4 regions of the Rhizorhabdus antheiae genome follow, and region 3 is predicted to be linked to each of the others. Evidence: predicted binding sites of a transcription regulator. Region 3 holds the regulator's gene; each other region holds the start of a gene.
The links. Region 3 encodes LexA, which represses DNA repair genes until DNA is damaged. Its sites were predicted from a motif close to GTTCCNCNCTTGTTCT; they were not measured.
Positions count from the first base shown of each region.

Region 1: a site for LexA is predicted at 4,266-4,281, ahead of radA (DNA repair protein RadA). Genes of this name have one in related genera too.
Region 2: a site for LexA is predicted at 5,277-5,292, ahead of uvrA (excinuclease ABC subunit UvrA). Genes of this name have one in related genera too.
Region 4: a site for LexA is predicted at 1,512-1,527, ahead of recA (recombinase RecA). Genes of this name have one in related genera too.

Region 1 covers NZ_JBLTWO010000010.1:8,635-16,423, forward strand. Annotated here, with positions in the region: gene moaB (molybdenum cofactor biosynthesis protein B) at 1-491, shown strand, start outside; gene ACNI3R_RS16970 (hemerythrin domain-containing protein) at 525-1,076, opposite strand; gene ACNI3R_RS16975 (PA0069 family radical SAM protein) at 1,165-2,253, opposite strand; gene ACNI3R_RS16980 (CvpA family protein) at 2,309-2,860, opposite strand; gene radA (DNA repair protein RadA) at 2,873-4,240, opposite strand; gene ACNI3R_RS16990 (GFA family protein) at 4,371-4,841, shown strand; gene ACNI3R_RS16995 (hypothetical protein) at 5,078-5,911, opposite strand; gene ACNI3R_RS17000 (hypothetical protein) at 5,908-6,456, opposite strand; gene ACNI3R_RS17005 (hypothetical protein) at 6,609-6,776, shown strand; gene ACNI3R_RS17010 (patatin-like protein) at 6,803-7,789, shown strand, end outside.
Region 2 covers NZ_JBLTWO010000004.1:97,245-105,033, forward strand. Annotated here, with positions in the region: gene ACNI3R_RS09705 (NADH-quinone oxidoreductase subunit D) at 1-565, opposite strand, end outside; gene ACNI3R_RS09710 (NADH-quinone oxidoreductase subunit C) at 565-1,344, opposite strand; gene ACNI3R_RS09715 (NuoB/complex I 20 kDa subunit family protein) at 1,341-1,907, opposite strand; gene ndhC (NADH-quinone oxidoreductase subunit A) at 1,898-2,275, opposite strand; gene ACNI3R_RS09725 (inositol monophosphatase family protein) at 2,470-3,294, opposite strand; gene efp (elongation factor P) at 3,417-3,980, opposite strand; gene ACNI3R_RS09735 (twin transmembrane helix small protein) at 4,187-4,411, shown strand; gene ACNI3R_RS09740 (cob(I)yrinic acid a,c-diamide adenosyltransferase) at 4,425-4,994, shown strand; gene ACNI3R_RS09745 (hypothetical protein) at 5,034-5,168, opposite strand; gene uvrA (excinuclease ABC subunit UvrA) at 5,302-7,789, shown strand, end outside.
Region 3 covers NZ_JBLTWO010000009.1:12,452-20,240, forward strand. Annotated here, with positions in the region: gene gltA (citrate synthase) at 1-303, opposite strand, end outside; gene gltX (glutamate--tRNA ligase) at 371-1,795, opposite strand; gene ACNI3R_RS16095 (nuclear transport factor 2 family protein) at 2,014-2,460, shown strand; gene ACNI3R_RS16100 (ComEC/Rec2 family competence protein) at 2,429-4,573, shown strand; gene ACNI3R_RS16105 (VOC family protein) at 4,656-5,027, shown strand; gene lexA (transcriptional repressor LexA) at 5,077-5,748, opposite strand; gene ACNI3R_RS16115 (molybdopterin molybdotransferase MoeA) at 5,806-6,993, opposite strand; gene moaC (cyclic pyranopterin monophosphate synthase MoaC) at 6,993-7,466, opposite strand; gene trpC (indole-3-glycerol phosphate synthase TrpC) at 7,463-7,789, opposite strand, start outside.
Region 4 covers NZ_JBLTWO010000002.1:626,116-633,904, reverse strand. Annotated here, with positions in the region: gene ACNI3R_RS07370 (hybrid sensor histidine kinase/response regulator) at 1-1,491, shown strand, start outside; gene recA (recombinase RecA) at 1,601-2,674, shown strand; gene ACNI3R_RS07360 (VOC family protein) at 2,667-3,038, shown strand; gene ACNI3R_RS07355 (glutathione S-transferase family protein) at 3,076-3,702, shown strand; gene ACNI3R_RS07350 (FkbM family methyltransferase) at 3,723-4,574, opposite strand; gene ACNI3R_RS07345 (LytTR family DNA-binding domain-containing protein) at 4,795-5,634, shown strand; gene alaS (alanine--tRNA ligase) at 5,749-7,789, shown strand, end outside.

The sequences.
Region 1 (7,789 bases), on a different contig from region 3:
GCATTGCCATCCTGACCGTGTCGGACAGCCGCGATCTTTCGACCGACAAATCGGGCGATACGCTGGCGGCGCGGATCGAGGGCGCCGGCCATGTGCTGGCGGACCGTGCGATCGTCCGCGACGACGTCGACCTGATCGTGGCGCGGCTGCACGGCTGGATAGACGACCCCGAAGTCGACTGCGTGATCACGACCGGCGGCACCGGGGTGACGGGACGCGACGTCACACCCGAGGCGTTCGCGCGGGTCTGGGACAAGGAAATTCCCGGCTTCGGTGAGCTGTTCCGCTGGCTCAGCTATGCCAAGATCGGCACCTCGACGATCCAGTCCCGCGCCACCGCCGGGGTCGCGCGCGGCACCTATATCTTCGCGCTGCCGGGTTCGACCGGCGCGGTGAAGGACGGCTGGGACGATATATTGGTCTATCAGCTCGACAGCCGCCACATGCCCTGCAACTTCGTCGAGCTGATGCCGCGCCTGACCGAGCGCTGAGCGGGACCGGCACGCGCCGGCCCCGGTCATGCGTTACGCCAGCTTCAGGCCTTCCTGGTTCATCGCACGGGTCAGCTTGGTGCTCTCCTCATCGCTGAGCAGACCGCGCAGGCGCGGAAAGATCTTGTTCTCTTCCTCCTGCATATGGTCCTCGAGCATGGCGCGGAAGTCGCCGACCTTGGCGAGGAATTGGGGGTGGGCGCTGTCCATCTCGCCCAGTTCGAACAGATATTGCTTCACATAGCCATGGTCGCCGTTGAGCTTGTCGGCATCGGCCGCCTGTCCATGTGTGCGCAGCACCGCATAGACGGCATTCTCCTCCTCCATCGCATGCTTGGCGAGCGCATGGCCAATCTGGGTCAGCAGCATCGCCCGACGCACCTTATGGTCATTGTCGGTCGCTTCCAACTGGTCGAACAGCGCCAGCACCGCCTTATGTTCGGCGGCCAGAGCCTCGTCCCACTCGCCTGCCATCATCGTCGGCGCCTGGACGAAAATCTTGCGCACAGCATTGGCGGCGAGGCCTGCGGTCAGGCCCGCTGCCGCACCGATCGCGAAACCCCGCGTCGTCTTGTCTTCCAACATGGTACTCTCTCCTCATTCTGTTGGGCGAAAAACGAACGAGCAGGGTCGCGGTTGCGGAATCGCAGGTGAAACAACCTCTTAACGCCGGTCAGAACAGGGCGAGCTGTTGGCCCGGCGCACGGAAGAGATCGGTGCGCAACGCGAAACGCGCGCCGTTAAGCCCCTGTTTGCGACAGGCCAGCCGGAAGCGCGCAAGCAGCGTGGCGGCATAGGCGCCCTTGGGCCGGAAGCGATCGAAGAAGGCGCCCTCATTGTCTTTCCCGCCGCGCATATCGCCGATCAGCGCCATCACCCGCGCGGCGCGGTCGGGATAGTGGACGGCCAGCCATTCGCGGAACAGCGGCGCCACCTCGTGCGGCAGCCGCACGACGATAGAGAAGGCCCCGCTCGCACCAGCCCTCGCCCCGGCTTCGACGATCGCCTCTATCTCATGGTCGGTGATGGCGGGCACCACCGGCGATACGCTGATCGACACCGGGATTCCGGCCTTCACCATCGCCTCGATCGCTACGATCCGGCGCGCTGGCGCCGAAGCGCGTGGCTCCATCCGGCGGGCGACAAGCGGATCGAGCGTCGTCACGGACATCATCACTGCCGCCAAGCCTTTCGCCGCCATGGGCCCGAGAATGTCGATGTCGCGAACGATGCGCGCAGACTTGGTGGTGATGGCGACCGGATGGTCATGCTCGGCCAGCACCTCGAGCAGCCCGCGCATGATGCGCATCCGCGCTTCGACCGGCTGATAGGGGTCGGTGTTGGTCCCGATCGCCATCGGCTCGCAACGATAGCCGGGCCGCGCCAGTTCGCGCCGCAGAAGCTCGGGTGCGTCGGGCTTGGCGAAGAGCTTGGTCTCGAAGTCGAGCCCGGGCGACAGATTGTGATAGGCGTGGGTCGGTCGCGCGAAGCAATAGATGCAGCCATGCTCGCAGCCGCGATAGGGATTGATCGATCGATCGAACGGAATGTCAGGCGACCGATTGTGCGTGATGATCGTCCGGGGCTTCTCCAGCGTCACCTCGGTCCGCAGCACCGGGCCCTCGCCGTCGATGCTTTCGCGCGCATCGAGCCAGTCTCCGTCGCTCTCACGAGCCCGATCGTCGAAGCGCCCGCTCAGGCCGCCACTGGCGGCGCCGCGCCCGTGGACGGGCGGTGGCAGCGGTTTCGACGAGTCGGGCATGGATAGAACATAACAAGAACATGCAGCACCGCAAGCGCTGCGCGCCGCTTGGGTCTTATTGCGTGGCTTTGGAGGCGGTCTTGTCGTCGCCGATCAAGCCGCCGGCTTTGCGCCGATGGCCGACCCAGTCGACGATCGCGCGCCCGGTGGCGTTGAGCAGGGGGTGGGTGCGCGAGTTGCGCATCCAGCCGGGCCGCTCCGACGAGGCACCGTAGAGCGTGTCATAGCCGAGGTTGATCAGCAGATAGGCGAGCGTGACGATGATCAGCCCCTTAAGTGCGCCGAAGCCGAAGCCCAGCACGCGGTCGAGCGGCCCCAGCACCGAGGTCCGCATCCGCTGCCCCAGCGAGGCACCAACCAGCTTGCCGCCAGCATAGACGATCAGGAAGATCAGCACGAAGGCGAGCACGCTCGCCCCGCTGGAATTGCCGACGAATCCCATCGCCATCTTGGTCGCAGGCGCGTGGAACAGCTTGAGCGCGAAGATCGCGGCGACCCAGGAGAAGAGCGAGATCACCTCGGACACGAAGCCGCGCAGCACGCCGAACAGCCCCCCGCCGAAGATAGCGAGCAGGACGATGATGTCGAGGCCGGTCAATCCATACATAGGCCCGGCTTGCTACCGGCGGCCGAGGATATGGTCAACGAGCGCGCCGAGGCTCGAAAAGCTCTCCTGCCGCATTGCCTTGCCCGGCGGATCCTTGGCCGCAGGCGCCCAGGCCTGGGTGAAACCGAGCTTGGCCGCTTCCTTCAGCCGCAGCGGCGCATGCGCCACGCTGCGCACTTCTCCGGACAGGGCGATTTCGCCGAACAGCACGCAGTCGATCGGCACCGGTCGTTCGGCCAGCGCCGACACCAGCGCGGCCGCGACCGCCAGATCGGCGGCGGGATCGGACACGCGGTAGCCGCCCGCGATGTTGAGATAGACTTCGGCGGTCGAGAAGCTCAGCCCGCAGCGCGCCTCGAGCACCGCCAATATCATTGCCAGCCGACCCGAATCCCATCCGACCACCGCCCGGCGCGGGGTCGCCCCGCTCTGCAGCCGCACGGTCAGCGCCTGGATCTCGACCAGCACCGGCCGGGTCCCCTCCATCGCCGGGAAGACGGTGGCCCCGCTCACCCCCTCCCCGCGCGCCGTCAGGAACAGCGCGCTGGGATTGGCGACCTCGCTCAGCCCCTCCTCCGCCATCGCGAACACGCCAATCTCATCGGTGCCGCCGAAGCGGTTCTTCACTGCGCGCAGGATGCGATATTGATGGCTGCGCTCGCCCTCGAAGCTCAGCACCGTGTCGACCATATGCTCAAGCACGCGCGGGCCGGCGATCGAGCCGTCCTTGGTGACATGGCCGACCAGCACGATGGCGGTGCCGCGCTCCTTGGCGAAGCGGATCAGTTCCTGCGCGGAGGCGCGCACCTGGCTGACCGTGCCCGGCGCGCCTTCGATCTGGTCGCTGTGCATCGTCTGGATCGAGTCGATCACGAGCAGCGACGGCGGCGCCTGCTCCATCGTGGTCAGGATGTCGCGCACCGAGGTCGCCGAGGCCAGCTGCACCGGCGACTGGCCGAGGCCGAGGCGGCGCGCGCGCAGCCGCACCTGATCGGCCGCTTCCTCACCAGAAATATAGGCGACCGGCTGCCCCGCCATCGCCATCCGCGCTGCCGCCTGCAGCAGCAGAGTCGACTTGCCGATGCCCGGATCACCGCCGATCAGCGTCGCCGAACCCGGCACGATCCCACCGCCCATCGCACGGTCGAACTCGGCGATGCCGGTGCTCCAGCGCTTGGGCAGCGGGATATCGGCGTCGAGCCCGACCATCTGGATCGCCCGCCCGCCCGTCCGAAGGTCATGCTTGGCCGAGAAGACCGTCGCCTTGCTGCTCTCCTCGACCAGGCTGTTCCACTCGCCGCAGTCGGCGCACTGCCCCTGCCAGCGCGTCGCCACGCTGCCACAGGCCTGACAGACATAACGCTTCTGCGGCTTCGCCATCGATCGGGGGAGTCCTCTTGAATATCGAACAAAAGGGGTACATCATCCCCACCATCATGACAAGCAAGGTGCGGGCAGGGACAGGCTTCGGCTTCGCACGGATGGCAGCGGGTGCGAAAGGCTACACACTATGGCGAGTTCTGGAGGATGTCAGTGTGGCGCAGTGCGCTTCCGCGTCGAGAGCCTTCTGGACGACGCCCATATTTGCCACTGCCGGATGTGTCAGAAAGCAACGGGCGGGCTCTTTGGGCCTTATGTCGGGGCTCGGCTCGACGCAGTGACGTGGACTCGTGGACAGCCAAGCCATTTCCAGAGTTCGAACAAGGTGCGCCGGGGCTTCTGTCGGGAGTGCGGAACGCCGCTCACCTTTGAATTTGGGGGAACCCACATCAGTTTCGCGATCGGCGCCTTCGACGAGCCGCGACTGATAGAACTGAGCGAGCAACTTGCCTCGCCCGAGCGTGTTGCCAACTTCCAAGCCTTAGCCAATTTGCCGGAGCATCCAATCGATGAGCCAAGGGCGGCTGCTCATCTGGCGAGCATCGTCTCCTTCCAACATCCGGACTTCGACACCAGCGATTGGCCGTCTGGACGGAAATGAAGGGCATTCGCTGCGAACGCGCAACCATGACTGCATCGCAGGCAAGCCGTCTGAGAAATTGGGCAATAATGAACAAGCCGCCATCAGCATGACAAGCGATCCCCGCGAAGAACGAGCGAGCGCGCAGCTCGCCGCACTGCTGACGCGCGGCGAACGGCGAACGGCGAACGGCGGCTGCCACTAAACGTCTATCGACCGCTCTTTGGAAGAGGAGATACGCGGTGCCATGGAGACCATCAGCGGGCTGCCGCAGCCTGTGCGGGATTCAGATCGACGACTTTGCCATGATCATAAGCCAGCACCCCCGGTATTGGCGCCAATCGATTGACGTTTACCGCGTGTCGATCGTGAAATGGGCCAATTGCCCGAAATCGAGCATTCTCTACAGGAAATGTGCGTAGAACCTCGGGTGTAGGCTCGCCATTTTTAGGCGGAACCAGCGCTTGTCCCATGATCCAACCGTAACGGAACATCGACGGTCCAACATTCGATTCAAGTTGGGTCAGCGGGGATTGTTTGTGTACCTTATCGGCATAAAGCGTACCGATATTGACTATTACTCCAGGGCGAGCATCGAAGGCCACGGTTCCCAAGCAATTGCATGTGATTAGCGCGCGGCCGCCGACAGAAACTCCATAAACAACATACTCCCCGGCCGGAACCTCCAACAAGAACGTTCGAAGCTCTGCGCCATCGACGAGGAACCTGTCAGTATGCGTCGAAAAGCTGTTGTCCGGGCCGTCATAGTCGAAAGAGAATTCGTCTATCGTTGGAACCGGTTCGCCCTTAGCCTTCTTATGCAAATCAGGTAGCGCTGCTTCGTAGGCCACCTTTCGAGCAGACAGCCACGCTTCGGTTTCTGCCAGACTAGGCACCCTTACGAATGTGTTTTCGATGCCAAGCATGCCTGACTTTGCCCGACTCGATCGGAAAAGAAGATAGGCTTTGGAAGGATCGAGGGCCACCGGCACTGCGCGCAATTCGATAACGCCCTTTGCTTCGCGTGCGGGAAGCGCCACCGGGGAGGTGCTCGCAAGAAGTGCAAGCGCAATGGTTATCCACTTAGTCATTGATCGATGATTTCTGGCTGCGAAGGCTTGGGCCCTATGGCCACCTTAGCCTGCATGGCAACTGCGAGAGCGTTTTTGGGATCGTTCAATGTGTCCCAGATGGCTTCGGTCACAGCGTATCTAACATATCCACGTAGTTCCAGGCAGCGACGCGATATGGTCGCATCTTGTCCTCGTTGCATTTTCGGCGCGACGATACTTTCGATTCCGGCCCCTATGAGGCCATACTGATGGGGAAATTGGGCAACCCTTTCATCAGGCTTTGGCGCTGCAATCCACGGCGTAAATCCTGGCAGAGCGCGCCCCATTCCGGCCGGAAGAAAGCTACGGCATTCAGCAATATCTGAGTAGGCCGTTTCAAAATCTACCGATGGATTATGGAAGACGAAGAATTTGTATCCATTGGATATAACCTTCGGATCACTCGTGGAAATATCCGGAACTTCGATACTCCCAGGATCAGGCAATCGAGGGTTATCAGCAGCTAACGCTGCCGCAGACACAAGCGGCATTGAGCCGATAAAGCTGATGACGATTAATCTCAAATACAAAGCATCACCTCGCCAATTTGCCTGATCGCCTGATCAACCACAAAAATGTGCAATGCGCCAGTGACCTTACGCTGCTTGGCCGAGCCGGAGATGTGAAGACACGTACTTGAACGCTCGAACAAAAGGAGTACGTAATCCCCACGGTCATGACAAGCGATCCCCGCGAAGAACGAGCGAGAGCCCGGCTCGCAGCACTGCTGACGCGCGGCGAACGGCGAATGCCCGATCCGGACGAGCAGGCGCGGCAGCGCGCCTGGGATCGGGCGACCGAGCAGGAGCGGCGGCGGATGCTCAAGGATTGCGGCTGGCTCTGATCCCCGCCAGCCGCTAAACCGCTGTCATGCGGGAGAAGGAATTGCGGCTCGCGCTGGTCTGCTATGGCGGAGTCAGCCTTGCCGTCTACATGCATGGGATCACGAAGGAGCTGTGGCGCCTCGTCCGCGCCAGCCGTGCCTTCCACGACGGAGCAGCCAGCGCGCTCGGCAGTGAGGCCATCTATCGCAACATCCTCGAACGCATCCAGGCCGAAAAGGGCCTGCGCCTGCGCGTGCTGATCGACATCATCGCCGGCGCCAGTGCGGGCGGGATGAACGGCGTCTTTCTCGGCCATGCGATCTCGACCGGGCAATCGCTCGAGCCGCTGACCGAATTGTGGCTCGACAAGGCCGACGTCGACATATTGCTCGATCCCGATGCGCGCCCGCTGTCGCGCTTCTCCAAGATCTGGGCGGTGCCCATCGCCTGGATGCTCGCCCGGCGACGCGGCGGTGCGGTCGAGCGCACCGTCGCGCCCGAGACCCGCGCGGAAGTGCGCCGCAAGCTGTCCGGCTTCGTGCGGGCGCGCTGGTTCAATCCGCCCTTCGGCGGCCCTACCTTCTCGCACCTGATCCTCGACGCCTTCGATGCCATGGCGAAGAGCCAGGCGGGTCCTCCCCTGCTGCCGCCGCGCCAGCCGCTCGACGTCTCGGTCACAATCACCGACTTTCACGGCCATAATCAGCGCCTGCGCCTGCACAGCCCCGAGCAGGCGGAAGAGCGCGAGCACCGGCTGACCATCGGCTTCACCGACCGCGGCTTCGATGGACGCAAGCTGGCCGATCCGGCTGAGCTGACCTTCGCCGCGCGCGCGACCGCCAGCTTTCCCGGCGCCTTCCCGCCGTTCAACGTCGCCGAGCTCGACACGGTGCTGAAGGCGCGCAAGCGCGACTGGCCGGGCCGCGAGGCCTTTCTCCACCGCATCTTCCCGCGCGCCGCCGTCAGCGGCAGCCCCGAGGATCTGGTGCTGATCGACGGGTCGGTCCTCGCCAACGCGCCCTTCCGCCCGGCG
Region 2 (7,789 bases), on a different contig from region 3:
AGTCGCCGATGTCGGTCAACAGCTTGAGCGGCACATCCTGATGCACGCCGCCCGGACGGAACCAGGCCGAATGCATGCGGGCGCCCGAGGCCCGCTCGAAGAAATTGAGGCAATCCTCGCGGATTTCGAACAGCCACAGGTTCGGCGTCATCGCGCCGACGTCCATGACGTGCGCGCCGATGTTGAGCATGTGGTTGCAGATGCGGGTCAGCTCGGCAAACAGCACGCGCAGATATTGCGCGCGGATCGGCACTTCGAGCTGGAGCAGCTTTTCGATCGCCAGCACATAGCTGTGCTCCATGCCGAGCGGCGAACAATAGTCGAGCCGGTCGAAATAGGGCAGCGCCTGCAGATAGGTCTTATACTCGATCAGCTTCTCGGTGCCGCGATGGAGCAGGCCGACATGCGGGTCGACACGCTCGACGATCTCGCCGTCGAGTTCCATCACCATGCGCAGCACGCCGTGCGCGGCCGGATGCTGCGGACCGAAGTTGATCGTGTAGTTCTGGATCTCCGTCTCGCCCTTCTGGACCTCGGGAGTCAGCGTGTCATAGGTCGAAGCCATTACTTCTTCGCTCCGTCGCCGAGCGGATCGGCCTTGCCTTCGCCGGTCTGCCCCACATGATCGGTCGTCTTCGGCGTGGGCGGCGGTGCCTTGCCCTCGACCGGCTTGGGCGCGGTGCCGGCCGGAGCGGGCGCGGGCGTCGGCGCACCCGGCTGCGTCGCCGAGACCTTCTCGTCGCCGGGAAGGATATAGTCGGCGCCTTCCCACGGGCTCATGAAGTCGAAGCTGCGGAAATCCTGCGCCAGCTTGACCGGCTCATAGACGACGCGCTTGTGCTGCTCCGAATAGCGCAGCTCGACATAGCCCGTCAGCGGGAAGTCCTTGCGCTGCGGATGGCCGCGGAAGCCATAGTCGGTCAGGATGCGGCGCAGGTCGGGGTTGCCCTCGAACAGCACGCCGTACATGTCGAACACCTCGCGCTCGAGCCAGCCGGCGACCGGCCACAGCCCGGTCACGGACGGCACCGGAGTGACTTCGTCGGCCGCGACATGGACCCGGATGCGATGGTTCCGCGTCAGGCTGAGCATGCAATAGACGACCTCGAACCGCTCGGCGCGGTCGGGATAGTCGACGCCGGCGATCTCCATCAGCTGCTGATATTCCAGCTGATCGCGCAGGATCGTCATCGTCTCGACCAGGCTGTCGCGGGCGACGTGCAGCGCATATTCGCCGACGCACTGGCGCAGCTCGATCAGGCGCACGCCAAGGGCGGCGGTCACCGCCTCGGCAAACCCGTCCTTGGCCGCGAAACGCGGGAAGGTCAGCGACGTGTCACTCATCTCTCGAGCGTCCCCACGCGGCGAATCTTACGCTGCAATTGCATGATGCCGTAGAGCAGCGCTTCGGCGGTCGGCGGGCAGCCGGGCACATAGATGTCGACCGGCACGATCCGGTCACAACCACGCACGACCGAATAGCTATAGTGATAATAGCCGCCGCCATTGGCGCAGGAGCCCATCGAGATCACATATTTGGGCTCGGACATCTGGTCATAGACGCGACGCAGTGCCGGGGCCATCTTGTTGCACAGCGTACCGGCGACAATCATCACGTCCGACTGGCGCGGAGAGGCGCGCGGCGCGGCGCCGAAGCGCTCGAGGTCGTAGCGCGGCATGTTGACGTGGATCATCTCGACCGCGCAGCAGGCAAGACCGAAGGTCATCCACCACAGCGAGCCGGTCCGCGCCCACTGGAACAGCTCCTCGGCGGAGGTGACCAGAAAGCCCTTGTCGTTGACCTCGGCCTGCAGCGACTTGAAGAAGTCGGCATCGGGCTGGACGAGATCGCCGCCGAAGCCTTCCAGCTTGTGCGGATTGCGCGCCGGATCGAGCGTCACTCCCATTCCAGGGCTCCCTTCTTCCACGCGTAGATGTAACCGATCGTCAGTTCGACCAGGAAGATCATCATCGAGGCCCAGCCGGCAAAGCCGATGCCGCCCAGCGACACGGCCCATGGATAAAGGAAGGCCGCTTCGAGATCGAAGATGATGAACAGGATCGCGATCAGATAGAAGCGCACGTCGAACTGCGCACGGCTGTCCTCGAAGGCCGGGAAGCCGCATTCATATTCGGTGAGCTTCTCCGGGGTCGGCTTGTGCGAGCCGGTCGCGCGTGACACGAGCATCGGCAGGAACACGAACGCGCTCGACAAAGCGAGAGCGACCCCCAGGAAGATCAGGATCGGTAGATATCCAGCGGCGACTGACGCCATGAACAGGCTCCGAGCAGAGGGCCGGGAATCCGGCCTTTGGCGCGACCTTTAGGCGCGCCGCATGTGCGAAGCAAGGTGTCGGGGAGTGAGAATGACTCGCAAAAAGGTCAGTGATTCCCGCAGATTTCCGGGAAGCTGGTCCTTGGTGCAGGCGCGCACCCGCACCGCCGCCCACGAGCGGCGGCGCGACGCCCTCAAAGCCCCTTGACGCCCTGCGCGACGAGCTTGTGCAGGCGCGTGGCCAGCCCGTCATTGGTGGCGAGATATTCGTTGCGCTCGTGCATCCGGTCGCCACCGCGGAAATCGCTGACGAAGCCACCCGCCTCGCGCACCAGCAGGATGCCGGCCGCCACGTCCCAGATCTTGAGCTCCGACTCCCAGAAGGCGTCGAACCGGCCGGCCGCGACCCAGGCGAGGTCGAGCGAGGCGGCGCCGAAGCGACGGATTCCGGCGATCTCGGGCCCGACCTGGGCAAAGATGGCGCTCCACTTGCGGATATCGCCATGGCCGAGGAAGGGGATGCCAGTCGCGACCAGCGCATCGGCGAGTTCGCGGCGGGCGGACACGCGCAGGCGACGGTCCTGCAACCAGGCGCCCCGCCCCTTTTCCGCCCAGAAGCTCTCGTCGGTCAGCGGCTGATAGATCAGGCCATGGCTGACGTCGCCGCGCGCCTGGCCCGGCCGGGCCGGCTCCTCGACCGCGATCGAGATGGCGAAGTGCGGGATGCCGTGGAGGAAGTTGGTCGTGCCGTCGAGCGGGTCGATGATCCAGCGCGGCTTGTTGGGATCGCCCTCGATCTCGCCGCCCTCCTCCAGCACGAAGCCCCAGTCGGGACGCGCGCGCTTGAGCTCCTCGACCAGCGTCTGTTCGGCGCGCTGGTCGGCCATCGACACGAAGTCGGCCGGGCCCTTGCGGCTTACCTGCAGCTGCTGGACCTCGTTGAAGTCGCGGCGCAGGCGTGGCGCGGCCTTGCGCGCGGCGCGGTCCATGACGGTGATGAGGCCGGAATGGCTGACCAAGATACTTCTCCGTTCGTGCCGGCCGGGCGGCACTGACTACGCGATACAGGGGCCCGCCGACATTCGGGGAGGGGCCGATACAGGCGGGCCGGCCCGGAGACCGGCCGCGCGATCAGGCAGGATCAGTCCGCGCGGCGGACATATTCCTGGCTGTAGACGTCGACGACGATACGGGTGCCGCTGGCGATGTGCGGCGGCACCATCACGCGGACGCCGTTCTCGAGCAGCGCGGGCTTGTAGCTGGACGAGGCGGTCTGCCCCTTCACCACGGCATCGGCCTCGACGATCAGTGCCTCGACGGTGTCGGGCAGCTGCACCGAGATCGGGCGCTCGTCGTAGAGTTCCATGACGACGTCCATGCCGTCGTTGAGGAAGGCGGCGGCATCGCCGAGCAGATCGCGCGGAAGCGTGATCTGCTCGTAGCTATCCTTGTCCATGAAGGTCAGGTCCTCGCCCTCGGCGAACAGGAACTGGAAATCCTTGGTGTCGAGGCGAACGCGCTCGACCGTCTCGGCGGAGCGGAAACGGACGTTGTTCTTGCGCCCGTCGATCAGATTCTTCATCTCGACCTGCATATAGGCGCCGCCCTTGCCGGGCTGCGTATGCTGGATCTTGACGGCGCGCCAGATGCCGCCTTCATATTCGATGATGTTGCCGGGACGGATGTCCACGCCGCTGATCTTCATGGTTCACCTGAGACTGAGGATTTGAAAGAGCCGGCGCGGCCATAGCCGCAGCGCCGGAAAAGGGCAAGGCGAGTCCATTATCCGGGGCTTCCCGGCAGCGGTCGTCAGGCTTCGAGGGGCCGGGACGAAGTGAACGAAAGGGAAGATGCCCGACGGCGCGGTACATTGCGGTTCACCTGCCCTGCCGATCGCGCTACATCATGCGGATGAATACAGTCTTCTTCATCCTCATCCTGCTCGCGGTGATCGCCACGGTCGTCGCACTGGTGCGGGGAATCATCGCCTTCCTCAAGACGACGGAGGAAGACCTCAAGGCAGGAACGGTCAGCCGATCGGGCCTGCAGCAGAACAAGATGATGCGGATGCGCATCGCCTTTCAGGCGATCGCGGTGATCCTGGTCATCCTGCTGCTGATGATGAGCCGGTCCTGAGCCGCCCACTCCCATGGTCAGGCTGAACAGAATCTACACCCGCACGGGTGATGCGGGCGAAACGGGCCTCGTCGACGGATCGCGCCTGCCCAAATGCGCGCCGCGCATGGCAGCGATCGGCGACGTCGACGAGCTGAACTCGGCGATCGGCGTCGCCCTGACCCACGATATGCCGGAGGCGGCCGGCGCGAAGCTGTCGCGGATCCAGAACGAGCTGTTCGACCTCGGCGCCGATTTCGCCACGCCGGGCCCCGACTTCGCCCCGTCCGAGATGGTGCTCCGCATCGTCGAATCGCAGGTCGAGCGGCTCGAGACCGAGATCGACGAGATGAACGAGGCGCTGGAGCCGCTGCGCAGCTTCATCCTGCCCGGCGGCCATCCGGCGGCGGCCGCGATCCATCTGGCGCGGGCGATCTGCCGGCGGGCCGAGCGGTCCGCCGTCGCGGCGGATCGCGACGCGGGGCTCAACCCGGTCGGCATGGCCTATGTGAACCGCCTGTCCGATCATCTGTTCGTGCTGGCCCGCTGGATCAATCTGGCGGGATCGGGCGACATATTGTGGAAGCCGGGGGCGACCCGCTGAACGGGACCGCACGCCCGGCGGCGCGGACGACCGCGCCGGTCAGACGTGCGAAACCGCCTCCATCGCGTCGGGATCGCCGATCATCCGGTCGAGCAGGATGAATCCCACCGACATGAAGACCAGAGCGATCAGGAGCGACTGCACAAGCTCCCGGCGACTGATCAGACCAAGCATCGCAACGTCCTCCACCAACGGAAAGCCGTGCCCCTTCTAGGCGATAGAGGGTTGAGAAACGCTTAACCACTGCCCACATCGGCGGCCGACGGACCGCCTTGCGCGCGGCGAACAAATCTGGAACATTCCCGACATGCTCACACATATCTCGGTGCGCGGCGCGCGCGAACATAATCTCAAGGGCGTCGACGTCGACCTGCCGCGCGACAAGCTGATCGTGATCACCGGCCTGTCGGGATCGGGCAAGTCCAGCCTTGCCTTCGACACCATCTATGCCGAGGGCCAGCGGCGCTATGTCGAGAGCCTGTCGGCCTATGCTCGCCAATTCCTGGAGTTGATGCAGAAACCCGACGTCGATCATATCGAGGGCCTGTCCCCGGCCATCTCGATCGAACAGAAGACGACCAGCCGCAACCCCCGCTCGACCGTTGCGACGGTGACCGAGATCTACGACTATATGCGCCTGCTATGGGCGCGCGTCGGCGTGCCCTATTCGCCCGCGACCGGCCTGCCGATCGCCGCGCAGACGATCAGCCAGATGGTCGACCGCATCCTGCAGTTGAAGGAGGGCACGCGCTTCCTGCTGCTCGCCCCGGTCGTGCGTGGCCGCAAGGGCGAGTATCGCAAGGAACTGGCCGAATGGCAGAGGGCCGGCTTCAGCCGCGTCCGCATCGACGGCGAGAATTACGAGATCGAGAACGCCCCGGCGCTCGACAAGAAGTACAAGCACGACATCGAGGTGGTGGTCGACCGCCTCGTCGTCCGCGAAGGCATCGAGACCCGGCTGGCGCAGAGCCTCGAAACGGCGCTGCGCCTGGCTGATGGCCTGGCCTTTGCCGATCTGGTCGACACGACCGTGGCCGAGGCGACCGTACAACGCCCCTCCACCGGCTTCGCCGGTCCCCCTCCCCGTTCCGGGGAGGATCAGGGAGCAGGCAATCCTCCCCGGCACGGGGAGGGGGACCAGCCGCAGGCTGGTGGAGGGGCAGCCGTCCGCGAAATGCCCGTCGCCTTCCAATATGGCGAGGCGCTCGCCGATGCCGCCGGCAAGACCACTGGCGGCATGAAGAAGACGGGCATCCCCGCCAACCGCATCACCTTCTCCGAGAAGTTCGCCTGCCCCGTCTCGGGCTTCACCATCGCCGAGATCGAGCCCCGCCTTTTCTCGTTCAACGCGCCACAGGGCGCCTGCCCGGCCTGCGACGGCCTCGGCGAAAAGCTCTATTTCGATCCGCAGCTGGTCGTCCCCAACGAGGCGCTGTCGATCAAGCAGGGCGCGGTCGTGCCCTGGGCCAAGTCGAACCCGCCCAGCCCTTATTATATGCAGGTGCTGAGCTCGGTCGCGCGCGCTTATGGCTTCAAGCTCGAGACGCCCTGGAACGAGCTGCCGCAGGAGCATCGCGACGCGGTCCTCTACGGCACCAAGGGCAAGGCCATCACCCTGACCTTCATCGACGGGCGCAAGAGCTACGACGTCCAGAAGCCGTTCGAGGGGGTGATCCACAATCTCGAGCGCCGCATGCTGGCGACCGAGAGCGCCTGGATGCGCGAGGAACTGTCCAAATATCAGAGCGCAGCCCCTTGCGAGGTCTGCGGCGGCGCCCGCCTCAAGCCCGAGGCGCTGGCGGTGAAGATCGCGGGCGAGGACATCTCGATGTCGACGCGGCGCGCGGTCGGCCCCGCCCTCGCCTTCTTCCGCGACATGCCCAACCATCTCAACGAGCAACAGCGCGCGATCGCCGAGCGCATCCTCAAGGAGATCGTCGAGCGGCTGGGCTTCCTCGACAATGTCGGGCTCGACTATCTCAACCTCGATCGCACCTCGGGCACGCTGTCGGGCGGCGAGAGCCAGCGCATTCGCCTCGCCTCGCAGATCGGCTCGGGCCTGTCGGGTGTGCTCTACGTGCTCGACGAGCCGTCGATCGGCCTCCACCAGCGCGACAATGACCGGTTGCTGATCACGCTGCGGCGTCTGCGCGACCTCGGCAACACCGTGATCGTGGTCGAGCATGACGAGGACGCGATCCGCACCGCCGACTATATTCTCGACATGGGGCCGGGTGCCGGCGTCCATGGCGGCGAGGTCGTCGCCTCGGGCACGCTCGACCAGATCCTCGCGCATGAGGACAGCCTGACGGGGGCCTATCTGTCGGGCCGGCGGATGGTCGACGTTCCGAAGAAGCGGCGCAAGGGCAATGGCAAGAAGCTGACCGTCCACGGCGCGCGCGCCAACAATCTGAAGAACGTCACCTCATCCATTCCGCTGGGCACCTTCACCTGCATCACCGGTGTGTCGGGATCGGGCAAATCGAGCTTCACGATCGACACGCTCTACGCTTCGGCCGCCCGCCAGTTGAACGGGGCACGGGTCGTGGCCGGCGCGCACGACAAGATCAGCGGCCTCGACCATTGCGACAAGGTGATCGACATCGACCAGTCGCCGATCGGCCGCACCCCGCGCTCGAACCCGGCGACCTACACCGGCGCCTTCACCAATATCCGCGACTGGTTCGCCGGCCTGCCCGAGAGCGAGGCGCGCGGCTACAAGCCGGGGCGTTTCAGCTTCAACGTCAAGGGCGGACGCTGCGAGGCCTGCCAGGGCGACGGCGTGCTCAAGATCG
Region 3 (7,789 bases):
CTCCAGGCCCTTCGCGCTCGGCAGTTCGCCGTTGAGCAGGAGATAGGCGACCTCCATGAAGCTCGACTGCTCGGCGAGCTGGTCGATCGGGTAACCGCGGTGGAGCAGGATGCCCTCGTCACCGTCGATATAGGTCAGCGCCGACTGGCACGACGCGGTCGAGGTGAAGCCCGGGTCATAGGTAAAGGCGCCCGTGCGGGCATAGAGCTTGCGGATATCGACGACGTCCGGACCGACGGAGCCCGACAGGACCGGATATTCGGACGCGTCTCCGCCGATCTCCAGTTTCACAGATTCAGCCATGTTCAATCTCCTGTCGTTTGCCCCTGTGCCGGCAAGCCGGCTGGTTCATGCCAACTCCGACCAGCCGTCAGCGCAGCTGGTCATCCAGTCGTCCCAGGCTCTCCTCGCGACCGAGGAGGGCCAGGACGTCGAATATGCCCGGGGAGGTCGTGCGTCCGGTGAGCGCCGCACGGAGCGGTTGCGCCACCTTGCCGAGGCCGATCCCCCCTTGCTCCGCCACCGACCGGACGGCCGCCTCGAGGGCGTCCGCAGACCAGTCGGATGTCGCGGCAAGCGCTTCGCGGGCCTGGGCCAGCAACGCCTTGCCGGGTTCGTCTAGCAGCGATGCCGCCTTCTCGTCCATATCGAGCGGGCGGGTGCGAAACAGAAAGGCTGCGCCTTCCATCAACTCGTTGAGATCCTTGGCCCTTACCTTCAGGTGGGGAATGCTGCGTAGCAGTAGATCCTGATCCGAATCCGCCAGTTCACGGCCTGCCGCCGCCGCGACTCCGGGGGTGATCAGCGCAGCCAGGCGGGCGTCGTCGGCCTCGCGCAGATAATGGCCGTTGAGATTCTCCAGCTTCTTGAAATCGAAGCGCGAGGGCGAGCGGCCGACGCCGGCCAGGTCGAACCACTCGACCGCCTGCTCGCGGCTGATGATCTCGTCGTCGCCATGGCCCCAGCCGAGCCGCAGCAGATAATTGTTCACCGCTTCGGGCAGCAGCCCCATCTCGTCGCGATAGGCATCGACGCCCAGCGCGCCGTGGCGCTTCGACAGCTTCGCGCCGTCGGCGCCGTGGATCAGCGGGATATGGGCATAGACCGGCTCCGCCCAGCCCATAGCGCGGATCAGCGCCAGCTGGCGGAAGGCGTTGTTGAGATGGTCGTCGCCCCGGATGACGTGGGTGACGCCCATGTCGTGATCGTCGACGACGACCGCGAGCATATAGGTGGGGGTGCCGTCGGACCGCAGCAGGATCATGTCGTCCAGCTCGGCATTCTGCACCGTGACCGGGCCCTGCACCTGGTCGTCGATCGTCACCTCGCCCTCGCGCGGGGCCTTGAGGCGGATGACGAAGGGGGCGCCGGCGGGCGCCTCGGACGGATCGCGGTCGCGCCAGCGGCCGTCATAGCGCAGCGGTTGCTTGGCGGCGCGCTGCTGCTCGCGCAGCTCGGCCAGTTCTTCCGGCGTCGCATAGCAGCGATAGGCATGGCCCTTGTCGAGCAGCGCCCGCGCCACCTGCGCGTGGCGGTCGGCGCGGGCGAACTGATAGACGACCTCGCCGTCCCAGTTCAGGTCGAGCCACCGCATCCCGTCCAAAATGGCGTCGATCGCGGGCTGCGTCGAGCGCGCGCGGTCGGTATCCTCGATCCGCAGCAGGAATTGGCCGCCATGGTGGCGCGCGAACAGCCAGTTGAACAGGGCGGTGCGGGCGCCGCCTATGTGGAGGAATCCCGTGGGCGAGGGGGCGAAGCGGGTGACGACCGCAGTTGTGTCCGTCTGTGCGCTCAAGCGCCGATTCTCCGATTGCGGGGCGAAGGCCCGCGACTGTGCAGCGCCCCCTAAAGCATTTTGCGAGCCGGTCAATTTGGCTGACGATGCTCAAAGCGCAAATAGGGCGCCGTGGACCGTACAAAAGTACCGCTTTGCGGCAATTGCCTGCGCTTGCCGGCCCCGTGCGCGCGGCATAGACCTTTGTCCCGAGAGGATCGCACGGGGAGGCGGGGCGCATGACGAATATCCGAGGCGTGGTGGAGCGCTGGTACGATTGCCTCGGGCGCATGGACGTCGAAGGATTCGCCGCGACGATGCACGACGATGTCGTGCTCAACGTGGCAGGGCGGACGGCGGTGTCGGGCCGCTGCAACGGCAAGCGCCAGCTGTTCGAGGAGACCTTCCCCAAGGTCATGGCGAACCTCGTGCCGGGCAAGGTCAATCTCGGCCGCCGCTACCGCATCTTCGCGGTCGATCCGCCGATCGTCGTCGGCATGATGGAGGGCGGCGCCGAGACGCTCGACGGCGAACGCTACGAGCAGACCTATTGCCAGGTCTTCCGCGTCGAGGGCGACCAGATCGTCGAACTGTGGGAGTTTTTCGACACCGTCCAGGCCGAGGCGCGGCTGTTCGGCAAGGCGATCGACGTCGGTGAGCCGCTCGACGATCCTCTCCTCTTCTGACCCTGCGGCGGGTGCAGGCGGCCTGCGCGCGGCGCTGCGCGGGCTGAACCCGCTCGCCGCGATCGAGCGGCGGCTGGAGGCGGAGCGCGACCAGATCGCGCTGTGGCTGCCGGTCGCGCTCGGCGCGGGCATCGCCGCCTGGATGGTGCTGCCCGATCGCTTCGCCTGGTTCGCGGCGATGGCGGGCTTTGCGGCGTTTGCGCTGGCGGGATGTGCGGTCGGCCTGGGAGCGCGGATCGGCCGGATGATGGCGGTGGGCGGCGTCGTCGCCCTCCTCGGCGTCGTGCTGATCTGGGCAAGGGCCGACTGGGTCGCCTCGCCGCGCATCGACCGGCCGATGGTGGCGCTGGTCGCGGGGCGGGTCGTCGCGGTCGAACGCCTGCCCGCGCGCGAGATCGTGCGGGTAACGGTGGAGCAGGTCGCCGCGCCGCTGCCGTCGCGCCTGCGCCTCAACATCGACGAGACCCAGGTCGACGAGCGTCTGTCGGTGGGGGACCGCATCGTCGTGCGCGCCCGGCTGATGCCGCCCGCGCCTCCGCCCGTGCCCGGCGCGCAGGACTTCGCGCGAACCGCCTGGTTCCAGGGGCTCGGCACGACCGGCAAGGCACTCGACAAGCCCGTGGTGACGCAAGGAAGCGAGGCTGGCTGGCTGGGCTGGCTCGCCGACCGGCGCGCGGCGCTGTCGCGCCATATCGAGGCGCGGCTGCCGGGAAGCGAGGGCGGGGTGGCCGCCTCGCTCGCGACCGGCGACCAGGGCGCGATCGCCGAGGAGGATGCCGAAGCCTTGCGCCGCGCGGGCCTCGCGCATCTGCTGTCGGTCTCGGGCTTGCACGTCTCGGCCGTGGTCGGCGGGGTGATGTTGCTCACGCTGCGCCTGCTGGCGCTCAGCCCGGCGCTGGCATTGCGGGCGCCCTTGCTGCTGATCGCGGCCGGGGCGGGGGCACTTGCCGGCATTGTCTATACATTATTGTCGGGCGCGCAGGTGCCGACGATCCGCTCCTGCATCGCGGCGCTGCTCGTGCTCGCCGGGATCGCGATGGGGCGCGAAGCGATCACCTTGCGGCTGGTCGCGACGGGCGCGCTGGTGGTGCTGCTCCTCTGGCCCGAGGCGATTGCCGGGCCGAGCTTCCAGCTGAGCTTCGCTGCCGTCACCGCGCTGGTCGCCCTGCTCGACCATCCCCGGATACGCGCCTTCGCCGCCCCGCGCGAGGAGGCCTGGTTCGTCCGGCGCGGGCGCGGACTCGCGCTGCTGCTGCTGTCGGGCCTCGTGATCGAGGTCGCGCTCGCCCCGATCGCGCTGTTCCATTTCCACAAGTCGGGTCTCTATGGCGCGCTCGCCAATATCGTTGCCATTCCGCTGACCACCTTCCTGATCATGCCGGCCGAGGCGCTGGCGCTGCTGTTCGATGCGGTCGGCCTCGGTGCGCCCTTCTGGTGGATGACGGGGCAGGCGCTGTCGGGCCTGCTCTGGCTCGCCCGCACTGTGGCCGAGGCGCCTGGCGCGGTGACGATGCTGCCGACCATGGGGCGTCTGGCCTTCGGGCTGTTCATCGTCGGCGGGCTGTGGCTCGCATTGTGGCGGACCGGCTGGCGGCGCTGGGGGCTGCTGCCCTGCACCCTCGGGACGCTTCTCGCCCTCACGGCGCCTGCGCCGGATCTGCTCATCACCGGGGACGGGCGGCATGTCGCCTTCGTTCTCGGCGACGGCCGCGTCGCGCTGCTGCGCGAGAGGGCGGGCGATTATGTGCGCGGCATGCTCGGCGAGGCGGCGGGGCATGATGGCGAAGCCCTGCCGGTCGACGCGCTGATGCAGGCGCGCTGCTCGACCGACCTGTGCGTGACCGAGATCGCGCGTGGCGGACGGCGGTGGCGCATCGCGGCGACGCGCAGCCCTTATCGGCTCGACTGGGCGCGCTTCACCCGGATCTGCGCCACCGCCGACATCGTGATCAGCGACCGCCGCCTGCCGCGCGGCTGTCGCGCGCGCTGGTTGACGATCGACCGCCGCCTGCTCGCGCGCACCGGCGGCATCGCGATCGACCTCGACCGAGGCGGGGTCGCCACCGTCGCGGCCGAGGCGGGGCATCATCCCTGGGTGAGGTTCGACCGATGAGCCTCGGAGCGAGGATGGCCGGCATTGGCAGGCGATAGGGATCGCCCTATCAACCGCGCGATCGAACATAGGGAGAGAGATGATGGAATTGCGCTACGTCACCGTCGGCACGAACGACATGGAAAAGGCGCTCGCCTTCTACACCGACCTGCTGGCCACGCAGGGCGCGACCAAGATGTTCGACCATCCGAGCGGCGGCGCGGTGTTCGGCAAGGATGGGGCCCCGATGCTGGGCCTGGTCCGGCCGTTCGACGGCAAGGATGCGACGGCCGGAAACGGCACGATGATCGCGTTCGAGCTGGAAAGCCGCGAGGCGGTCGATGCCTTCCACGCCAGGGCGCTCGCGCTGGGCGGTGCCGACGAGGGTGCGCCGGGCGAGCGCGGCCCCGGCTTCTACATGTCCTATTTCCGCGATCTCGACGGCAACAAATTCTCGGCCTGCAAATTCGGCTGAGCGCCGGTCGGCGCCCGGCTCCTCGACGGGGCCGGGCCTGCCGATCGGATCAATAGCGCCGCAGAAGCCCTGCGAGCTTGCCCTGGATCTGCACCTGATCGGGGCGATAGCGCTGCGGATCATAAGAGCGGTTCGCCGGATCGAGGCGGACCATGCCGCCCTCGCGCCGGAAATATTTCAGCGTCGCCTCATGGTCGGCGATCAGCGCCACGACGATTTCGCCGTCACGCGCGGTCTCGGCGCGGCGGATCAGCGCATAGTCGCCATCGAGGATGCCGGCCTCGACCATCGAGTCCCCGGACACTTCCAGCGCATAATGTTCGCCCGGCCCCAACAGCGCGGCGGGAACCGAGAGCGAACTCTGCCCCTCCATCGCTTCGATCGGAAGGCCGGCGGCGATCCGGCCGTGCAACGGTATCTCGAGCACATTCTCGTTCGCGGCCTGCGGCACGATGGCGGGCGCTGCCGCCTTCGCCTTGGTCGCGGATGCGGCGACCTTGCCCGTCATTTCCGGAACGCGCAGCACCTCGAGCGCACGGGCGCGGTTGGGCAGGCGGCGGATGAAATTGCGTTCCTCGAGCGCGCTGATGAGGCGGTGGACGCCCGACTTGGACTTGAGCTCCAGCGCTTCCTTCATCTCCTCGAACGAAGGTGAGACCCCGGTCGCCGAGAGGCGCTCCTGGATGAAGCAGAGCAGTTCATGTTGCTTGCGCGTGAGCATGGTCTTTGACCCCATCGGGAACGGACGGGGAACATTTAGGCAACCGCAGGAATCTTGTCAAGCGAGGGGCAGCACTTCGACTTCCACACCCGCCGGGAGGGCTTCCGCCTCCGCCTCGCGGACGATCAGCAACTCCGCCTGCACCAGCGCCGCGAGCCCCGCGCTGTCCTGTCCCGACAGCGGTTCCACGCCGCCCCCCGCCCAGCGCGCGCGGACATATTCGGCGCGGTTGCCGGTCGCCGGAAGGGGGGCCGTAAGGCGCGCAGTGATCGGTGTAGGCACGGGGTGGGCGGCGCCCAGAAGGTGGGCGATCAGCGGCTTGGCGAACAGCATCGCGGTGACGAAGGCCGACACCGGATTGCCGGGCAGGCCCAGTATGATCGCATCGCCCAGCGTGCCGATCATCACAGGCTTGCCCGGCTTCATCCGGACCCGCCAGAAATCGATGGTCGCGCCAGCCTGTTTCAGCGCCGGGAGCACCAGATCATGATCGCCGACCGATGCGCCGCCGGTCGTCAGGATGATGTCGCTTTCGCCCGTCATCCGCGCAAAGGCGGTGGCGATGGCGTCGAGGTCGTCGCGGACGATGCCATGGTCGGTCACGGTGCAGGCACTGCGGCCGAGCAGCGCGGCGAGCATCGGGCCGTTGGAGGCGGGCAGAAGCGCGCCTGGCGTCGGCTCACCGGCCGGCACCAGCTCGTTGCCGGTCGAGAGCAGCCCGATCCGGGGGAGCCGCCGCACGGGCAGGTTTCCGTGGCCCCCGCTCGCCGCCAGCGCGATTGCCGCCGGGCCGATCGCGCTGCCCCGGGCGAGCAGCGGCGAGCCGTCTCGGAAATCGCCGCCGGCTGGCCGGATGTGCGCGCCAATCGCGGGCGGCCCTTCGCCCGTCATGGTCAGCCGATCGCCGTCGCGTGTCGCTTCTTCCTGGATGAGGATCGTGTCCGCGCCGGCGGGCACAGGGGCGCCGGTGAAGATACGGGCGGCCTCGCCCGGCTCCAGCGCACGGTCCAGCCCGCCGCCGGCCGCGCTTTCGCCGATGACGGTCCAGGGCCCCGGTCGTTCGGCGAAGCGGATCGCATAGCCATCCATCGCCGACAGATCCATCGCCGGCTGGGTACGGCGCGCGAAGACGTCCTGCGCGGCGTAGCGGCCCAGGGCATCGATGAGCGGGACGCTCTCCTCGGACAGCGGGCCGCGTAGCGCGAGCATGCGCGCCTGGGCTTCCGCGACCGGTATCAGCGCCATCAGTCGGCCGTCCAGTCGCCCGACCGGCCGCCGCTCTTCGCCAGCAGCCGCACGTCGGCGATGCGCATGCCGCGATCGAGCGCCTTTGCCATGTCGTAGATCGTCAGCAGTGCGACCGAGACGGCGGTCAGCGCCTCCATCTCCACGCCGGTGCCATAGGTCGTGCCGACCGTGGCAGTGGCACGGATGCCGTCGGTTTCGATGGCCAGGTCGAGCGTCACGCCGGTGATCGGCAGCGGATGGCAGAGCGGGATCAGATCGGCGGTCTTCTTCGCCGCCATGATGCCGGCAACGCGGGCCACCGCGAGCACGTCGCCCTTCTTGACCGCGCCCACCCGGATCGCCTCCAGCGCATCCGCTGCGATCAGGATGCGGCCTTCGGCAACGGCCTCGCGCCGGGTTTCGGCCTTGGCCGAGACGTCGACCATGCGGGCCGCGCCGTCCTTGTCGAGATGGGTGAGCCCGCCGCTCATGCGCCGGTGAGCAGGCGGCGGGTGGCAGCCGCGACGTCGGCCTCTCGCATGAGGCTCTCGCCGACCAGGAAGCAGCGCACGCCATGCTCTGCCATCGCGTCGAGATCGGCCTTCGAGCCCAGGCCGCTCTCGGCGACGAAGGTGCAGCCGGCGGGCGCGCGGCCGACCAGTTCATAGGTCCGCGCGAAGTCGACGGTGAAGTCGCGCAGGTCGCGGTTGTTGACCCCGATCAGCCGCGAACGAAGGGCCGTCGCGCGCTCCAACTCCTCGGCGTCGTGGACTTCGACCAGCACGTCCATGCCCCAATCGAGCGCGGCGTCCTC
Region 4 (7,789 bases), on a different contig from region 3:
CTCGGCATGTTGCCGATCGGTCTCGCGCTGGCGGAGCGCGACGGGCGGGTGGCGTTCATGAATTCGGCTTTCCGCCGTGCCGCAGGGCTCGGCCCGGATGCCACGGTCGTCTATCCGAGCGATTTGGTGGTCGAGGAGGACAAGGCGGCGGTTTCGGACGCGGTGCGCCGTTTCTCGGCCGGGCGCGGTTCGGCGAGCGACCTGTCGGTCCGTCTCAAGGCCCGCTCGGAGGAGAATGTCTCGCTGACCATAGCGGCGGCCAAGGGACTGGGCGCCACGGCCTCCGTGCTGCTCAGTCTGAAGGACAATAGCGAGGAGTCGAAGCTCAAGCGGCAGGTCGCCCAGGCGATGAAGATGCAGGCGGTCGGCCAGCTCGCCGGCGGCGTCGCGCATGACTTCAACAATATCCTCACCGCGATCATCGGCCATTGCGATCTGATGTCGATGCGCCACATTCCGGGCGACAGCGACTATGACGATATCCAGCAGATCAAGCAGAATTCGAACCGCGCGGCCGCACTGACCCGCCAGCTGCTGGCCTTCTCGCGCCAACAGACGCTGCGCCCGCAGATATTGCAGATCCCCGACATCATCTCGGAAATCAGCAACCTGCTCAAGCGACTGCTCGGCGAGACGATCCGCCTCGAGGTCAGCCATGGGCGCAACCTCGGCACCGTCCGTGCCGACCCCGGGCAGCTCGAACAGGTGATCGTCAATCTCGCGGTCAATGCGAGGGATGCCATGCCCGAGGGCGGGGCCCTCTCGATCCAGACCTATGCGGTGTCGCAGGCCGACGTCCGCGCGCTGGGTATCGAGATTATGCCTGTCACCGAATATACCGCGCTCCGCGTGACCGACACCGGCACCGGCATTCCGACGGACAATCTCAACAAGATCTTCGAACCCTTCTTCACGACCAAGGAGGTGGGCAAGGGCACTGGTCTCGGCCTGTCGACGGTGTACGGCATCGTCAAACAGACCGGCGGTTTCATCTTCGCCGAGAGCGAGATCGGGCGGGGGACCAGCTTCGTCATCTACCTTCCGGTACATCAGGCGCCCGCCGGGACGGCCGCGCCAAGGGCGGCCGTGAAGGAAGTCAGCACGGAATTGTGGGGCACCGGCACGATTCTGCTCGTCGAAGACGAGGCCATGGTGCGCGCGGTGGCCGAACGGGCGCTGGTCCGGCAGGGTTACAAGATCCTCACCGCGACCAATGGCGAGGAGGGGCTGGAGGTCCTCGAGGACCGCATGCAGCAGATCGATCTCGTGATCTCCGACGTGGTGATGCCGACGATGGACGGTCCGACCATGGCGCGCGCGGCGCGCGCGAAGCGGCCCGATCTGCCGATCATCTTCATGTCCGGCTATGCCGAGGAGCAACTCCGCAAATCGATCGACATCGACAATATCGGCTTCCTCCCCAAGCCCTTCTCCGTCCAGCAGATCTGCCAGGCGGCGCGCGAGGCGCTGGCCGATCATGTGCGAGGCTAGGGCTGGAACAAAATAAGAAAGTTCTTCTCTTGTTCTCATGGAACATCTGCGGTACGTAACTTCCAGTTTGAGGTTTCGGATGGCCCGCTCTACGAGGGGAGAACGCACAATGTCGGCGCAGTTGAAGCTCATCGGATCCGAAAAGGAAGCAGCTAATATGGACAGGCAGAAGGCCCTTGAAGCCGCGCTGGCGCAGATCGATCGCGCCTTCGGCAAGGGCTCGGCGATGAAGCTCGGCAGTCGCGAGACGATGCAGATCGAGGCGGTTTCGACCGGCTCGCTCGGCCTCGATATCGCGCTGGGCATCGGCGGCCTTCCGCGGGGCCGCATCGTCGAGATCTTCGGGCCGGAAAGCTCGGGCAAGACGACGCTCGCGCTTCATGCGATCGCCGAGGCGCAGAAGGCCGGTGGTACGGCCGCCTTCATCGACGCCGAACATGCGCTCGATCCCGTCTATGCCAAGAAGCTTGGCGTCAACATCGACGAACTGGTCGTCTCGCAGCCGGATACCGGCGAGCAGGCGCTCGAGATCACCGATACGCTGGTGCGCTCCAATGCGATCGACGTGCTGGTGATCGATTCGGTCGCCGCGCTGGTTCCGCGGGCGGAGATCGAAGGTGAGATGGGTGACAGCCATGTCGGTCTGCAGGCGCGGCTGATGAGCCAGGCGCTGCGCAAGATCACCGGTTCGATCAGCCGGTCGCGCTGCCTTGTCATCTTCATCAACCAGATCCGCATGAAGATCGGCGTGATGTATGGTTCGCCCGAGACGACGACGGGTGGCAACGCACTGAAATTCTACGCATCGGTGCGTCTCGACATCCGTCGCACCGGCGCGATCAAGGACCGCGAGGACGTCGTCGGCAACACGACCCGCGTCAAGGTGGTGAAGAACAAGGTCGCCCCGCCGTTCAAGCAGGTCGAGTTCGACATCATGTATGGCGAAGGCGTGTCGAAGGTGGGCGAGCTGCTCGATCTCGGCGTCAAGGCCGGATTGGTCGAGAAGTCGGGCGCCTGGTTCAGCTATGACTCGATCCGCATCGGGCAGGGTCGCGAAAATTCGAAAAATTATCTGCGCGAAAATCCCGAACTCGCGGCGAAGCTCGAAGCGGCCATTCGCGGCAATGCCGAGGATGTCGGCGAGGCGCTGATGGCCGGCCCGTCCGAAGACGACGATGTCTGATCGCGCGCCAACCGCGCGGCTGAACTATGTCGAGCTCCCGACGGCCGATGTCGCGGCGAGCCGGCAGTTTTTCGAGGCGGCCTTCGGCTGGTCCCTGACCGTCTTCGGTCCGGCTTATGCCGGTACCGTCGCGGCGGGAGCAGGGGGCACCAGCGATCTGGGTCTGAACGGCCATGGCGAGGATGCGCCCTCCGCTCCCTTGCCCATCATTGAGGCAGACGATCTCGAAGCCAGCCTTGCTGCCGTGCAAGGCGCGGGCGGGGTGGTGACAAGGCCGATCTTTGCCTTTCCGGGCGGGCGGCGCTTTCACTTCCGGGAGCCTTCCGGTAATGAAATGGCGGTCTATGTGAACGAGCCGGGCTGACGGGGGCGGAGCCGGTTTTCATCGCCGGAGCCGTATCTTGACCATCATCGTCCACCATCTCGAAAATTCGCGGTCCCAGAGGGTTCTCTGGATGCTCGAGGAGCTTGGCCTCGCTTATGAGGTCAAGCGTTACGAACGCGATCGCAAGACGATGCTGGCGCCGCCCGAGTTGAAGGCCGTCCATCCGCTCGGCAAATCCCCCGTCGTCGAGCATGACGGCCGCATCGTGGCCGAGACCGCGACGATCCTCGAATATCTCGTGGCGCTGGCAGGGGGGCAACTCGGTCCGCCCGAGGACGCCGATGGCGCGCTGCGCTGGCGCTATTTCCTCGACTATGCCGAGGGTTCGCTGATGCCACCGCTGCTGCTCAAGCTGGTCATCGACCGCATGGGGCCCTTTGGCTGGCCGGCACGCAAGATCGTCACCGGCATGGCGATGACCCATATCGACTATGTCGAAAGCGAGCTGGTCCGCCACAGCTGGTTTGCTGGCGACAGTTTCTCTGCCGCCGACATCATGATGAGCTTTCCGCTCGAGGCGGCGCGCCAGCGGCTGAAACTCGATGGGCGGCGCCCGAACATCTGCGAGTGGCTCGACAAGATCCACCAGCGACCGGCTTATGCTGCCGCCCTGGAAAAGGGCGGCCCCTATGCCTATGCCTGACGCTGGTCGGGCAAGCGGGTCTATCGTGTCCGGCTTCTCTTCAAGATGATCGCTGCCTGATAGGGCAGGCTTGCCAGCTTGGAGATGTGGAGGGGCCTCTCCGAGTGCCGCTCCAGGATCGAGACCTGCAGCTCCCGCGCATCGATTTCGTCGACGAACTCGGCGACATCGAATCCAGCGGCCGCGATCTGCCCGGGCGACCATTCCATCACGATCGACAAATTCCGATTGTCGCGGATGACATCGGCGGCACCACGCAGCGCCAGAGGTTCGGCCCCCTCGACGTCGATCTTGATGAAATCGACCCGGCCGCCGAGCCGATCCGCAAGGTCGTCGATCTTGCGGCCCTGCACGGTGAAAGGCTGGGACGGCTGTTCGCCCATATGGGTGGTGAAGCTCTCCCCCATATCGACGATGCTCGTATTCCCGGACCGCGACATGCGGCGGTACAGGGTTATGTCCTCGTTGCGATCGCACGCAGCCGCCCAGATGACATCGCCTCTTTCGTGGAGGCCGTTGATGAACAGATTGTCCCTTGCCAGTTCGGCGATGTGGCGATCGGCCTCGACGCCGAGGACGCGGCCCGCCGGACAGAAGCGCGCCATCAGGCAGCTATAATAGCCGAAATTGGTTCCGACATCGATACAGTGACTGTCCGCACGAAGGTGTCGGAGCAGATAGTTGGTCACCTCGGTTTCGAACTGTCCTGTGACGATGAACCAGGGACTGAGCAGCCGGTCGTCTGCTTCGACATAATAAGCGATGGTGCGGTCGCCGACGCGGGTCCCGACAAGTACGCGGTTGTTGCCGACATAGGTCACGGTCGGCCGGAATTCGGCAGCGAGCCGCTCATTCATCAGGGTTAGCAGCATGTTCAGTCGTCCGGCCGTTCCATCATCGCGCCGCCGCATGAAGTTCCGTACGCGTTGTAACATCACCCGCCTTTCCTGCTGATCCGCCGGTCGGGCATGAACCTGTCACCGGCGTTGAGCGGCGGCGAGCCCGGCTTCGCGAATGGGCGAGCGGGCGAACTGGCGAACGGTACGGCAAAGCCACTTGCCGTCAGCCCACGCTTTGCAGCAATGATGCACTGTGGAATCGAGCGACCTTCTCAAGCGCCCCGAGCGATGGGCCAGCGTCCTGGGCTGGGCGACCCTGGCCGGTCTCGAATTCGGCCTGCTCGGTCCTTTCGGTAGTTATGAGTCGGACGTCTTCCGGCGAATGGCCTATTGGACCTGCCTGTTCTGGATCGGCAGCCTCCTTCTCTGGCCGGCCATGGTCGCAGCGCTGGACGCCGGGCGGCGGCGGGGCTTTCCGGCACTTTTCTGTTTCTTCGCGGCGGTCATCGTGACGAGCGTTCCGCTGGCCCTGCTGGGCGCGCTCCAGACCTATGCCTTCTGGCCGCGCCGCGCCGCCGCCATGTCGATGTTCGACTGGTATGGTCTCACGATCATGGTCGCCTTGCCGGCAATGGCGGCCCTGACCTGGATCGAGATGGGCCGGAACAGGCCATCCTTCTGGCGGGCGGGTGGCCCCTCGGTATTGACCGCCATGCCTCAGCCGGGGCTGTCCGTACCGGACAACGCCCCTGATCCGCTCGCACTCGATCATCCTGCAGCTCTGCCCGATCACTTGCTCGAACTCGCGCTGTGCTTGCAGATGGAGGACCATCATGTCCGCGTCCATCTTCCTGGCCGATCCTATCTGCACCACGGGGTGTTGCGGGACGTTGTGGCGGCGCTCGACGAGGAGCGCGGTATGCAGGTGCACCGGTCCTGGTGGGTCGACCGCCGCGCGATCGACCGGTGGGAGCGGGATGGCCGCTCGGTCGTGCTGCTGCTGACCAATGGACTGCGTGTGCCCGTCGCCAGAAACCGCATCGCCCATCTGCGTGAGCGGGGATGGCTGGACGAGCCGGCATCGGCCGCCTGATCGGTGGCTTCCCGATCCGTGACGGCATGGCGCCGTCGGGACGAGCATCACCGACATCCCGCGAAACCACCATCACCGCTTGAGAAGCGGTCGGCTCTCGCCTAAGTCGCTGGCATGACCTCGACCAACGACATCCGCCGCTCCTTCCTCGATCATTTTGCGCGGGAGGGCCACGAACTGGTCCCGTCGGCGCCGCTGGTGCCGCACAACGATCCCACGCTGATGTTCACCAATGCGGGGATGGTGCCGTTCAAGAATGTCTTCACCGGTCTCGAGAAGCGCGGCTACACCACCGCGACGTCTTCGCAAAAATGCGTGCGCGCCGGCGGCAAGCACAATGACCTCGATAATGTCGGATATACGGCGCGGCATCACACCTTCTTCGAGATGCTCGGCAATTTCTCGTTCGGCGACTATTTCAAGGAACGGGCGATCTCGCTGGCCTGGAATCTGATCACCGGCACCTGGGGCATTGCCCCCGACCGGCTGACGGTGACGGTCTATCACACCGACGATGAGGCGTTCGGGCTGTGGAAGAAGATCGGCATGCCCGAAAGCCGGATCATCCGGATCCCGACCTCGGACAATTTCTGGTCGATGGGCGACACCGGGCCCTGTGGTCCCTGTTCGGAAATCTTCTACGACCATGGCGACCATATCTTCGGCGGTCCGCCGGGCAGCCCGAACGAGGATGGCGATCGCTTCGTCGAGATCTGGAACCTCGTCTTCATGCAATATGAGCAGGTCGACAAGGAGACGCGGATCGATCTGCCCAAGCCGTCGATCGACACCGGCATGGGGCTGGAGCGCATCGCCGCCGTGATGCAGGGCGTCCACGACAATTACGACACCGACACCTTCAAGACGCTGATCGCGGCCTCGGGCGAACTGACCAGGAGCGCCACCGACGGCGACTTCAAGGCCTCGCACCGCGTCATCGCGGACCATCTTCGCGCCTCGGGCTTCCTCGTCGCCGACGGCGTCCTGCCGGCGAATGAAGGGCGCGGCTATGTGCTGCGGCGGATCATGCGCCGGGCGATGCGCCATGCCCATCTGCTGGGTGCGGCTGAGCCGCTGATGCACCGCCTGGTGCCCAGCCTGGTCGCCGAAATGGGCGCGGCCTATCCCGAACTGGTCCGCGCGCAGCCGCTGATCGAGGAGACGCTGAAGCTGGAGGAAACCCGCTTCCGCCAGACCCTCGCCAATGGCCTCAAGCTGCTGGATGAGGCCACCGCCGGCATGAAGGCCGGCGACGTGCTGCCCGGCGAGGTGGCGTTCAAGCTCTATGACACCTTCGGCTTCCCCTATGACCTGACCGAGGACGCCCTGCGCGCGCAGGACCTGTCGGTCGATCGCAGCGGCTTCGACAGCTCGATGGCCGAGCAGAAGGCGGCAGCCCGCGCCGCGTGGAAGGGCTCGGGCGAAAAGGCCTCCGACGAGATCTGGTTCGATATCGCCGAAGAGTTCGGCGGCACCGAGTTCACCGGCTATGTCAGCGAGGAAGGCGACGGCCAGTTGCTCGCGATCGTGAAGGACGGGCAGCGCACGGACAAGGCGACTGCCGGCGACGAGGTCGTGCTGATCACCAACCAGACGCCCTTCTACGGCGAGAGCGGCGGCCAGATGGGCGATGCCGGCACGATCACCGGCGACGACGGGCTGGAGATCGCGGTCGAGGACACCGCCAAGCCGCTCGGTCGCCTGCACGCGCATCGCGGCCGGATCCTGTCCGGCAGCGTCAAGGTCGGCGCTGCACTGCACCTGTCGGTCGACGGCGAGCGTCGTGCGCGCATCCGTGCCAACCACTCGGCGACCCATTTGCTGCACGCAGCACTCCGCAACCGGCTCGGCGGCCATGTCACCCAGAAGGGCAGCCTGGTCGCCGCCGACCGCCTGCGCTTCGACTTCTCGCACCCCAAGGCGTTGACCCCCGAGGACATCGCTGCGGTCGAGGCCGAGGTGAACCGCCACATTCGCGAGAATGAAGAGGTCACCACCCGGTTGATGACCCCCGACGCGGCGATCGAGGCCGGCGCTATGGCGCTGTTCGGCGAGAAATATGGCGATGAGGTTCGCGTCCTGTCGATGGGCGCGCTGGGCGCCGACACGCCCGGCAAGAATTACTCGGTCGAACTGTGCGGTGGTACCCATGTGT